4 regions of the Pelotomaculum isophthalicicum JI genome follow, and region 3 is predicted to be linked to each of the others. Evidence: riboswitches for the same ligand, from Rfam matches in the RefSeq annotation. Region 3 holds a riboswitch; each other region holds the start of a gene.
The links. Region 3 has a riboswitch for cyclic di-GMP ahead of L7E55_RS07955 (HD-GYP domain-containing protein). Riboswitches for the same ligand answer to the same signal wherever they lie in the genome.
Positions count from the first base shown of each region.

Region 1 (3,134 bases), on a different contig from region 3:
TTTAAATTACTGCCCCTAAAAAGTACTTTACCGTCGCCAAATTGCGTACCAAAGAAATTGACGTTTTTACTATAAAAACATGAGGAAGTAAAATCTTTTTCTCCTGTTCCAAAAGTAATATTGTTAAAATGCACCGTGTCTGACATGAATATCGTTTTTTGAAAGTCAACTTTCCCATTTCCAAAAAAACAAGATGCCAGACTAAAACCATCCATGCCATACTTAGTATCGCTAAAATCAGAATTCCCGTCAAAAAAACACTTCTCCGCATAGAAACTACGCAAGGTATTATCCTCATCCCATTCAAAAAAATCATGGTAATCATTGATCGAAAAATTCGAAAGATACAATTCTTTAAGCTGGAAATTTGGATACATATTTTTTAAGGCTATGATCTCATCTTTACTTAAATATCCAAACGTCCTCGTTTCTGTCTGTACGCTTTCATCATTAAACGCTATGATCTTTATATGTGAATTATTTGGGTTTTCTCTAATTTTTTTTATCAGTTCCAGACCACCTATTATTGGCATTATTAAATCGATAATAGCCAAGTGGGGCCTTATCCTTTGCAATTGCTCCAGTGCATCTTCTCCATCTTTTGCCATGAACACCATATAGTCCTCTTCTAACTCTTTCAACAAGATGTTTCTGATTACAGCACTGTCATCGACTACTAGAATTTTGGTTAGGGGGGAATGAACACCTTTACCTGATTGACCCGCCAGAACAACTTTGTTTCTGCCAGTTTCTTTAGCCAGGTAAAGGGCAGCATCAGCGGCTTTAATTATTTCCTGTTCAGTTTTACCGTCTTTGTCAAACTCTCCTATTCCAGAGCTAAAGGTTATCTGGATGTTTTTATTTTGATAGGGTTCGATTATGGGCATTTTTTCCCATGCGGAACGCAATCGTTCCAATATTTTATAGGCGGTTAACGCATCAGTATCCGGAAGAAGGGCAACGAATTCCTCGCCGCCGTATCTCCCAATCGTATCGGTTCTTCGAAACTTGCTGTATAGAAAGGAGGCAAACTGCTGCAGGACGAAATCGCCAACCTGATGACCGTGTTCGTCGTTAACTTTCTTAAAGAAATCAAGGTCGCATATGGCAACGCAAAAGCTTTTTTTATGGCGGGAAAAGCGTTCAACTTCTTCAGTAAGTCTTTCCATAAAGTAACCACGGGAAAAAGTTCCGGTAAGCGGATCGCGGACTGCCAGGCCGTGCAGTTCCTCCATGCGGCTGATCTTAGCTTCGATGCGGGCAACTAAATCTTCCGTGTTGAATGGCTTTATTATGTAATCGTCAGCCCCTAATTTAATACCCTCAACTATTTCCATGGGACTGGATTTGCTGGTAAGAAAAAAGATTGGCGTCCACTTATAGCGATGATCTGTTCGCAGTTCTTTAAAAAGCTCCAGGCCATTTGTTCCGGGCATTACGATGTCAAGAATAATTAAATCCGGCCTGTAGTGTTCAAGAATTTTTTTGGCTTCAGAAGCATCACCAGCATCAACAATTCCTAAATTCTTTTTTGATAACTCTTGTTTTATAAATTGTCTTATGGCGGTATCATCGTCTACGATAAGCACTTCCTTGCGCGGCACCTCTGGGAGTTTTTGCTCTTGCTCATCGGGCGATATTATGTCTTCGACTGTTTTTAGAAGGTTTGCCCTCTCTTCGATGATGTCTACAGTATCTTCACACTCCTTTAAAAGGTTTATGTCTGCCGCCTGCCCAGTTTCAAGATTGGTGGCAATTCTGTCTTCCAGGCTTTTCGCGGCTTCGATTATTTCCCCAAAGCCGACAGCAGCGCCGGTGCCATAAACAGTGTGGAAGAATATATGTAGGATGTTCTGGCATGTTTTATTATGTGGCTCTTCTTTTAAGGTACTTATGGCCTGACGTATTTTGGTAATCCTGGTTAACGTTTCCTCGATAAAAATCTGCAGGGGATTATCCATATACTGTCCCTCCGTATACTCATCTGATTGCTTCTAAGTGAATAAATCATATAAAAAACCGACCTTTATTATCTGATAAAAGGTCGGTTGCATCACTTACTCAATCAACTCAAGATGCCCAAATGATAGAGTTGATTTCATTGTCCCTTGCTTTTTTAGTTTAGAAATACCCGCCTTTTCCAATACTTGCCATAAGGTCAGAATGAAATACGTGGCGCGATGGCCTGATACGTTTGCTTGCGTTCCCCCATAAATTTATTTACAAGCTCTTCCGTCATTCGTTCAATCGTTGATAACCCAACTTGTCGCTACGGCGCAATTCCTGCGCCATTTTCCGGCGACCATAAGCAACGAGTGAGGTGGTTTATGATGTTGCTGAAAAAGAGTCCGAAGGTTCAATATCTATCTGTAATTATTTAACTATAATATTGAAATATCTATTTTACAGATGAGTATGTATCAATAACTACTTGAAGCATATCCGCAGAAGTTATAATTCCTACTATTTTTCCTTCATCTAAAACCGGCAGGCTGCTTATTTTTTTGTCCAACATCAGTTTAGCCGCTGAAACAATATCATCTTCGGGATTTACTATAAAAACATATTTATAGCTCATTGCCCAACTAACAGGCGTTTCGGGATAACCACCCGGACGACAAAGGACTTTTTCAATATCGTGTTCTACAACAATACCCACCAGAGTGCCTTTATTGTCAAGTACCGGTAGTCTCCTACAGTCTTTCGTCCGCATTAAGTTCAAGGCTTCTTTGATTGAAACATCAGCATTTACAGTAACCACATTCCGTACCATCTTGTCCTTGACTTTCATCTTTCCACCTCACCTGTCATAGTGATCTACGGATCGTCTTATCTTTATATGAGCATATTTCGACAAATAAAAGGACTTTCCTTCCAAAGATTACGACTAAATTGCCATCTGGAACACGGCGGTTCAACCCCCTATTAATGGAGCCTATATACGGATCAATTCCTTGATTGATAAGCGTACCAACGGTTTCAAGCTAAGAAAAGAAAGCATGCAAAAGACAACGGAAGTTATGCGGAGCAAAAATCTTAGCATCTGTGGAGGCCGCAACCAGTAAAAAGTACCATCCATTTCGATTGTTGGGCGATTTTGAAAATGTCAAGAGTTTTTTGCGTATTTTCTGATT
Region 1 is NZ_JAKOAV010000010.1:28,180-31,313, reverse strand. It holds gene L7E55_RS07085 (diguanylate cyclase) at 1-1,961, opposite strand, end outside; cyclic di-GMP riboswitch class II at 2,034-2,117, opposite strand; gene L7E55_RS07080 (CBS domain-containing protein) at 2,399-2,791, opposite strand.
Region 1: linked by a shared signal. The riboswitch ahead of L7E55_RS07085 (diguanylate cyclase) and the one ahead of L7E55_RS07955 (HD-GYP domain-containing protein) in region 3 are both predicted to bind cyclic di-GMP.

Region 2 (3,134 bases), on a different contig from region 3:
GTGTTGACAGAAATCATAATCCATCTTCACGGATTGAACGTATTTTGACAAAGCTTTCGGTGTTTCGAATTTAGCGTTGCAAATTGGACAAACGGCTTTTTTATAATACAACATTTCTTTTTGCTCAATCTCTTTTTTGGCGTCTGCCTTATCATCTTCCTCATCAGCATGTTCGACATCGTTTAAATGCTGTTCCAATATATCCGCGAAACCGTTTTCCTCTTTTTCTTCCGGGGCATACGTATCTTTTTTAACGCTGAATTCTTTTGTTTCCTTGGTTAACTGCTCTTGTCGCTCGTCATTGAACTGTACGGGTATATTGGCGGCGGTAATCTGGTTTTGGTCGGTACCCTGGTTAGTTAACTTGCGGTTGGTTTCAATTAATATTTTATTTCGGATATTTGATTGTCGAAGTCTTTTGCTTAAAGTTTCAATTATTTTTACAGCTGCTCTCGGGTTATCATCTAGAAATTCTAGAAAGTCTTTTCGTTCCAGACTAAAAATAATTGATTTTTCTAATGTCCTGGCGCAGGCTGAGCGATATCCGCCGTCTAACAGACTCATTTCCCCAAAAAAATCTGACGGTTCAAGTGTTTGGATAGCCATTTCCTGTCCAGTGGTCGATTTTGCATATATTAAAACTTTTCCTGATATGATTAGGTATAAGCTTGAACCTTGCTCTCCTTCAGAAAATATATCTGTATTTTCTTCGAAACGCTCTAGGCGCATTTTTTTAACCAAGTCTTGTAAAGGATAGTTTATGTCTTTAAAAAAAGGTATCTTCTTTAAAATGCTTTCAAGAGCATCCATGTATGATTTCACCCACCTTTAAGATTTCAGTTAATATTCTATACTACCAAAATATCAATTGAAAGGAATTTTTACTTATTGCAAAGGTGGATTTTTTTCTCAGCTAAAATAACTGTGTTCCCGCATAATATCCATGAATTAAAAACAATAAAAAAAATTCCCTGTATTATGGAATAGGGAATGGTGGGGAGAAAGCCCCTCTAGATGGGTGATTATATTAAAGGAGGTATTAAAAATAATTATAATTATTTTTAATTATCCTACATGAGAAAAATTTCCCAATTTTTTAGGACTTTAGTCCTAAATTGCAGTAACCTTAATGTTTATTAGTTACAATAACACTTAGTTATGACTAACTTCTTTTTTCATCCAATCAGTGATGTTGACGGTATACTCTTTTTCGCTGAAGCGGGATAAAAACTTGTTAGATGAATCGTCGAAACCCATCATTAAATAAAGGGCGACTCCAGCGGCCAGCATTGGAGTGTTATATTTTATCAGAATAAATATGGTTATGAAAGGTAAAATGAAGTATAGAACTTTTGGGTAAAATGTTTTTATATAACGCATATACTACCCCTTCTTTGTAAAGGAATCCCGGGGTTACTGGTAACCCGGCTATCATGGTACTACACGATACTTTAGACCCGTGGCTTTGCGTCCATAGTTTTCACTATGTTTGCCTTTTTCAGTTTGCGTTGTTACTATATTATAACAGCTATTTAAAATAAGAAAATGTGAAAGGAGAACTATTATCACAGGACTATGGTCCTATTTTTTACGACATTCAGGTAGGAAAAACCGTATAAAATGTCAAAATCAATTGTTTGTACAATAGGGGCAACATTGAAGCATACTGTGTGAATATCTTCATAATTATCACATGACAATTCAATCAAGAAAGGATTTACCGTAACCTAGTATTGGAGGCAAGTTGACTTTAACTACTTGTTCGGATAAAATATTAAATGCGCTAGTTGTTAACTAAAAATTTATTTAATTAAGCTGATGTGGCTCAGGGGTAGAGCAGCGCACTCGTAATGCGCAGGTCGTGGGTTCAAATCCCACCATCAGCTCCAAGAAAATCAAGGCCTCCGGGGTTTTAGCTGGAGGCTGTTTTATTAATGACCCTAATGTCTCCTGGTACGCCTTACCTTTTTAACATCTTTCACCTCTCTTTGCCCGTCTTTAAGGCGGGCTTTTTCTACAGTCCAACCGAAAAACAAAAACCCAGCCCATTGATGGACCGGGTTTTTGCCAAGGAGGTCTATGGAACAAAAGGAGCAACTGTTAATATAACTTATGCTGCTAGATTAATTTGGGTGCATAACCATTGATTAACACATAAATCATTGCCTGCATATTATATAAAAAAGCAAAAGGGGTGATTCTTATGGCATTCGGCGTAGGTGCAGGTTGCGGCACAGGATGCGGCACAGGTTTTGGTAACATCGGGTTTATTGTTTTCCTGATTTTTATCCTGCTCATCTTTGGAGTGAGTTGCTGCGGAGGCTGTATTTAGTATGAAAGCCTTATAAGGAGGTATTTCCATGGCTGAAGTTAAGTCCCAAGTAGTTAAAGCGGAAGAAGCTTGTGGCACAGGTTGTTTTAGTAGCCCAGCGTTTATTATCTTCCTGATTTTCATCCTGCTCGTTTTCGGCGTGGGCATGTGCGGCTGCTGCATTTAAACTGTAAAAACACTAACATAAAGGCTACGTTTGTAACCATCGGTATTTACCGGTGGTTATGATTTTGGCAATGGTAAAATGAGATACATGCAAAATATGGCCAACCGGGTGAACTATCACCGGGCCATACGGCTCAAAAACGTAGAAATCATATAAATATAATGTCAAGATGGGGTAATCGAAAGAATATAACAACGTCTGAATAGCCGGAGTTGCCATAAAATAAGCCGGGAACCACGAATCCTGGCTTAACTGGAGAGGTTTACTGCAAACATAAGAAAGGCCGTAGCGTAAATACGCCACGGCATACCGGCAGAGGCAAAAGTATTTTCCTCTTCCTATTTGTTATCTTTTGCTTCCATTAATGAGCCAAGGCAATGTTTTAACTTCTCAACTTCCACTTCACCACAAATTATCACGACAATACTATCCTTAATTTCAATGCGGCAATTGCGGCAATCGCATTCCTCTTCTTTTTTCTCTACGAAGCCCATTTTGAATTCCCTCCTCTCGGGGATGGATTTCCTGACCGGTCTTAAAATATAATATGTCATATGGGTTATTATGGTTAACGTTACCGTGGAGAATATTACCATGTAAAATATTACCCACAAATTCAACCAACAATACCCAACG
Region 2 is NZ_JAKOAV010000001.1:163,544-166,677, forward strand. It holds gene L7E55_RS00740 (DUF2225 domain-containing protein) at 1-810, opposite strand, end outside; gene L7E55_RS00745 (hypothetical protein) at 1,153-1,380, opposite strand; cyclic di-GMP riboswitch class I at 1,416-1,504, opposite strand; tRNA gene L7E55_RS00750 (tRNA-Thr) at 1,815-1,889, shown strand; gene L7E55_RS00755 (hypothetical protein) at 2,204-2,332, shown strand; gene L7E55_RS00760 (hypothetical protein) at 2,361-2,498, shown strand; gene L7E55_RS00765 (hypothetical protein) at 2,837-2,992, opposite strand.
Region 2: linked by a shared signal. The riboswitch ahead of L7E55_RS00745 (hypothetical protein) and the one ahead of L7E55_RS07955 (HD-GYP domain-containing protein) in region 3 are both predicted to bind cyclic di-GMP.

Region 3 (3,134 bases):
ATATTGGCTATTTTTTTTATTATTTCATTGGCCCATAAACCGGCATCATCTTTGTTTTCTGTGGTCACTACTATGAATTCATCCCCGGCATAGCGCCCTGGAAAATAGAGTCCGCCGGATGTGTTTTCGGCAAAAATTTGCCCGACTATTTTCAAACAACGATCTCCGTAAACATGTCCATGACTTTTGTTAATAAGTCCGAAACCATTTAGGTCAAAAAATATGACCGTAAGTTCATTCCTGTCATTCAGGATGTTTTCAGCTAGATATCTTATATATGAACCTGTCATAAGCCCGGTTAGCGGATCTGTATGCCTGCCGATTTCAACCAGAATATCAGTTTTAGTAATAATTCCGACTAGTTTGCAGTCATCTAAAACCGGTAGCCTTTCCAGTTTTTTTTCCTCAAGAATGCTTTTAACATCCCATAGAGAAGTATTTTTACTAACATGTACTACATCTTTGCTCATGGCGTCGGCAACAATACGATTGTGGTGGGTGTTACGCACGTCCCGAGAGGTTATAATGCCACACAATTGTTTTCCTTCATCTAAAACTGGAAGACCGCCTATTTTATATTTTTCCATAATTGAAGCCACTTTACTAACGCTATCCAGGATTTCGGCTGTGATAACGGGAGAAGACATAACATCGGAAACTTTGAACATTATAGATCAACCTCAACATTAATATTTAAAACTATATCTACTTGAGCTTTCAAAACTGCTGTTTCGGATGCAACTTTACACCCTTCATTTAGAATAATACTTAATAGCTTTTCCCGTGTAATCAATCGGGAAAGTGAATTACGAATTACCACTGCTTCAAAGGGTCCCTCATTTACCTGTAAAACTTCATATTGTTCCGGACTCAGCACGTCTATCATCCGTTGAACGGCTTCGGGACCAACGGGCGCTTTCTTGCCGATGAGCAGTACGTCCTGTATGGGAGGAATCTCAAACTCAGACAGAATAATTGAAATTTGTGCCTTTCTCCCACTGTCATTCAAATTACCTGATTTCAAGTTAAACAACACCATCCCAATCTTTTAGCAATACTTTGTCTGAAGCCTGAATAACCTTTTCGACTAAGTGGGGATCGAACTGAGCGCCACTAAACCTATCTAATTCATTTATAATTTGATCCATACTTTTAATTGGGGAATAGGGCCTGCATGAAGACATGGCATCAAAAGCATCTGCCAGAGCAAGTATCCTTGCTCCTATAGGAATATCTGGTCCATGGATACCATTGTAACCGTTGCCATCCCATCTTTCATGGTGTAAATTTACCAACTGGAGAAAAGGTTTGGTCCAAGGATAAGATGAAAGTATTTTAACTCCGTATTCTGTATGTTTTTTAATAATGTTAAATTCTTTGGTTGTTAACTTTCCTGGTTTATTCAATATTTTTAAATCAATTTTAGTTTTACCGATATCATGAAGCAAACCTGCATATTTGATTAACGAAACTTGCTTTTCTGGCAATCCTAGAAAATTTCCTATTCTAGTGGCAATTATTCCCACATTGACTGAATGTTGATAAGTTTCTAAACTGTAAATAGAGATCATTTTAACTAAGTTATTTAATTCCTCTAACATTAATCAATACCCCTTCCATCACAATGGCATTAAGGGGCTTTTCCAGAAAGGACGAGTAAAAATTTGTATCACCGTTTCTTTCTGCAGCCTGACAATCATAGCAACTTAGTTACCTTAGATTCAAGGCTTTGCGCCCCACTCTTTCGAAATGGTCTGCCCGCCAAAGAAACTATTATTCTACTTTTCCCGACAATTAACAATAATTATACAACTATGTGTTTACATTATCAATTACTTTACAGTGAAAAGTGTATCTTTGGGATAGTTATTTTATTAGATGGGAATTTTATTAACAAATATTCTTAAATGGCTGGAGAAAACAAGTGTTTGATATACTGAAAGTATGTGGACAAAATATTCGCCGGTACCGCAAGGAAAAAGATTTGACATTGGAACAATTATCACATAGTTTAGGTATTACTGGTTCATATCTGGGTTATCTTGAGAGAGGCCAGAGAAATACTTCACTACTGACTCTGGCGAAAATAGCAAAAATCTTAGGAGTTCCGCCAGATATACTCCTTCGAGTGCCTAAAGATGAATTTGAAAAGGCTCTGTATGAACTGCATGACTTGCTCATTAATTTAAACGATGTAAAACATGTTACATTTTTAAAAGAAGTGATGGAATCCTACTTGAAACTAAAAGATACATAACGCTTATTTAAGCGATAAAAAAGCCCCCGCGGGATTATTCCCGTCAGGAGCTTTCTTTCGCGTATAACAACTCCGGCGCGCCTTAAGCCGTCTCTTCTTTTTTCTTCTTGCGATCCACGGCGATAATCCGCGGGAGTTCCTTTTTCTGAATGGTTTCCCTGGTAACGATACATTTAGCTATGTCATCACGGGATGGAATATCATACATCACTTCCAGCATGACTTCTTCCAGAATAGACCGTAACCCCCTGGCGCCGGTGTTGCGCCTGAGCGCTTCTTCGGCTACCGCTTTCAACGCTTCCGGAGCGAACTCCAAAGAAACATTATCCAAGTTAAACAATTTCTCATACTGCTTAACGAGCGCGTTCCTCGGTTCGGTGAGGATGCGGATCAATGCTTCCTCATCAAGGGCGTCCAGGGTGACAATAACCGGCAGCCTGCCGACAAACTCAGGAATAAGCCCATATTTAAGAAGGTCTTCCGGCAGTATATTACTAAGGATTTCTCCTATTTTCATTTCCTTCCGGGGTTTGATCTCAGCTCCGAACCCCATGGACTTCTTCCCTGTGCGGTTTTGGATGATTTTCTCAATCCCGTCAAAAGCCCCGCCGCAGATAAACAAAACATTAGTGGTATCCAGTTGAATGAATTCCTGGTGGGGGTGCTTGCGCCCGCCTTGTGGCGGGACACTGGCCACAGTGCCTTCAAGTATCTTTAATAGCGCTTGTTGAACACCCTCTCCGGAAACGTCGCGTGTTATCGACGGGTTTTCCGACTTGCGGGCGATTTTGTCAATCTCGTCGATATATACAATGCCTTTTTCCGCTTTTTCCACATCATAATCCGCGGCCTGTATCAGCTTCAGCAAAATGTTTTC
Region 3 is NZ_JAKOAV010000012.1:34,955-38,088, reverse strand. It holds gene L7E55_RS07965 (GGDEF domain-containing protein) at 1-647, opposite strand, end outside; gene L7E55_RS07960 (hypothetical protein) at 668-1,024, opposite strand; gene L7E55_RS07955 (HD-GYP domain-containing protein) at 1,026-1,601, opposite strand; cyclic di-GMP riboswitch class I at 1,681-1,769, opposite strand; gene L7E55_RS07950 (helix-turn-helix domain-containing protein) at 1,925-2,257, shown strand; gene clpX (ATP-dependent protease ATP-binding subunit ClpX) at 2,340-3,134, opposite strand, start outside.

Region 4 (3,134 bases), on a different contig from region 3:
CCTGCCTGGTCTTTGGCAGCATTTTTCGGTTCCTGTTTCCGAATTTGACGAGAATGCTTTTGCTGAAGGTTTTGGCTTTGACGGTTCCAGCATACGCGGTTTCAGGGCTATTGATCAAAGTGATATGAACCTGATTCCCGACCCGACAACGGCTGTTATGGATCCATTCAGCAAAGTACCCACCCTCAGCATTATTTGTGATATTATTGACCCGGTGACCGGCGAGAAATACAACCGCGACCCCCGCAACATTGCCAAAAAAGCTGAAGCGTACTTAAGAGCCAGCGGGATTGCTGACGAAAGCTACTGGGGACCTGAAGCGGAGTTCTTTGTTTTTGACTCGATCAGGTTTGACCAGAACCAGCATTCAGGCTACTACTTTATTGATTCCGTGGAAGGCATATGGAACTCGGGACGTGAGGAAAATCCCAACCTTGGTTATAAGCCGCGCTATAAAGAAGGATATTTCCCGGTTCCCCCCACTGATTCCCAGCAGGACATGCGTAACGATATGGTTATGACCATGCTGGAAGCCGGGCTAAATATCGAGTGCCAGCACCACGAAGTGGCTACCGCGGGCCAGGCCGAAATCGATATAAAATATAATAAGCTTGTCAAAATGGCCGACGATCTGATGATGTTTAAATACATTGTGAAGAATGTCGCCAGAAAGCATGGTAAAACCGCGACCTTTATGCCGAAACCGCTATTCCAGGACAACGGTACCGGCATGCACGTCCACATGAGCCTGTGGAAAGACGGAATTCCCCTGTTCTTTGACGAAAAAGGATACGCCAAGTTAAGCCAAACCGCGCTATACTTTATCGGCGGCTTGTTGAAGCACGCCCACGCGCTCACCGGTATTACCAATCCGACCACCAACTCTTACAAGCGGCTGGTGCCGGGCTACGAAGCGCCGGTGAACCTGGTTTACTCCATGAGGAACAGGAGTGCGGCGGTACGTATCCCCATGTACTCCAACAACCCCAAAACCAAACGGGTTGAGTTCCGCCCGCCCGACCCCTCCTGCAATCCATACCTGGCTTTTGCCGCCTTGTTGATGGCGGGTCTTGACGGGATTAAGAATAAAATCGATCCGGGCCAACCGATGGATAAAGACATTTTTGAGCTTCCGCCCGAAGAGGCCAAGGATATCCGTTCAGTCCCGGGTTCGCTCGACGCGGCATTGAAAGCGTTGCAGAATGACCACGAATTCCTGCTGGAAGGCGGAGTCTTTGATAAAGATGTGCTGGATGCCTGGATTGAATACAAACTAACTAGGGAATTTGACGCCATCAGGCTTAGACCGCATCCGTACGAGTTCATGCTTTATTACGATTTATAGGATTTTTTGAAGATCCGGATACCTGACGCTGAAACGCCCGGCAGTTTAACTGCCGGGCGTTTTAACGTATTTCAGCTCAAGGTGGTGCCACTGCTCAGCTGTTCTACATAAATATCTTCCTCGCTGTCTATCGTAACTAGAAAAACACTAACTATATCGGTATTCGCCTTTATTTAGCCTTCTTAAGGGGGGGACCGTACCAAAAAAATAAAATTGTACGCTAAGGATTGTTCATTAAGGGCCATTCAAAACCCGTGCATTTTGAAATTCATAAATAAAAATACCTGCAGCAAACCTGTCAAAGACAGGGACGAAAAGCTGTAGGGTCTAAGGTGCTTTTAAACACTATGATAGCCTGGCTGCCGCATATACTATGTGCATGACCTGCCCTTTTTTAAGCGGCAGGTTTTTTGTGCATATGCTATGTTCTGATATGGAATCCAAAAGTGAAGAATTATTAGAACTTCTATATTATATATTTTTTAAAAAATTTCCACAAAATAAAGTGAGATATTTCTCGCATGAGATACTTCTCATATCGAGTAATTTATATTATTATGTTTTACAGGAGGTGTTAGTGTGCCCAAAGACACTTTTTATAATTTGAGTGACGAGAAGAAAAAGAGAATATTTGACGCTGCCGTACAGGAATTTTCTACCCGGCGTTTCAGCGAAGCATCCCTTAACCAGATTGTGAAGGCCGCCAAAATACCTTGGGGAAGCTTTTATCAGTATTTTAATGACAAAGAGGACATCTACCTTTATATGCTCGAAGAAATTGGAAAGGATAAGCGGAAGAACGTCCCCTACACAGAAGCCTTGGATCCGGATGCGGACGTTTTTGAAACCATTATTCAAAAATCCAAAGAATCCCTTGAGCTGGGCAGAGTAAAACCGGAATATACCAAGATAGGCATGCTGATGGAGATAGATAACAGCGAATTCATTACAAAGCTCCGTGTAGCATCCGCCGAAAAGTATATGAAAATGATTGAGCGTGATAAAGAGCGTGGCCTCATCAAGCCGGAAATTGATTCCGAACTGGTTATGAATATGATTTTCACATTCGGTTTGAATGAGTATTTCCGGAGCGGGTTGGACGAGAATAGGTATTTAAAGAAACTCAACGATGCTATCAAAATAATCAAGGAAGGAATTTCTATGTTTAAGGATTGATAGAATCCGATTGCCTAATGGGTTCGGCCATCAAATAATAGAAAGGAGAGCCTGTATGAGTTCATATGTGCTTGGTTTTCAGGAAATCGATAAGCATAAGCTCATGGTGGTCGGGGGCAAAGGCGTTAACCTTGGGGAACTAGCCAGGATTGAGGGGATCCGGGTACCGGAGGGGTTTTGTGTTACCACCGAAGCGTATAAAAGAATCACTGGGAATAACGAGGAATTCAATTCATTACTTGATCAATTGTCCCTTCTAAAAGTGGACGACAGGGAAAGCATCAGTGAAATCAGCAAGAAAGTTCGCATGGTCATTGAAGGGATATCCATTCCAAAGGACATAGATGAAGAGATCGCTCGCCATCTTTCAAAGCTTGGTGAGAAAAATGCCTATGCCGTGCGTTCCAGCGCTACGGCGGAGGATCTTCCGACAGCTTCCTTCGCAGGACAGCAGGATACGTATTTGAACATTATAGGAAAAGATGCCATTCTTAAGCATGTCAGCAAGTGCTGGGCGTCGCTGTTTACTGACCGTGCCGTAACCTACCGTATCCAAAATGGTTTCGACCACAGCAAGGTCTATCTGTCTGTGGTTGTACAGAGGATGGTTTTT
Region 4 is NZ_JAKOAV010000008.1:102,908-106,041, reverse strand. It holds gene glnA (type I glutamate--ammonia ligase) at 1-1,345, shown strand, start outside; cyclic di-GMP riboswitch class I at 1,625-1,712, shown strand; gene L7E55_RS06445 (TetR/AcrR family transcriptional regulator) at 1,925-2,521, shown strand; partial or broken gene L7E55_RS06440 (phosphoenolpyruvate synthase) at 2,577-3,134, shown strand, end outside.
Region 4: linked by a shared signal. The riboswitch ahead of L7E55_RS06445 (TetR/AcrR family transcriptional regulator) and the one ahead of L7E55_RS07955 (HD-GYP domain-containing protein) in region 3 are both predicted to bind cyclic di-GMP.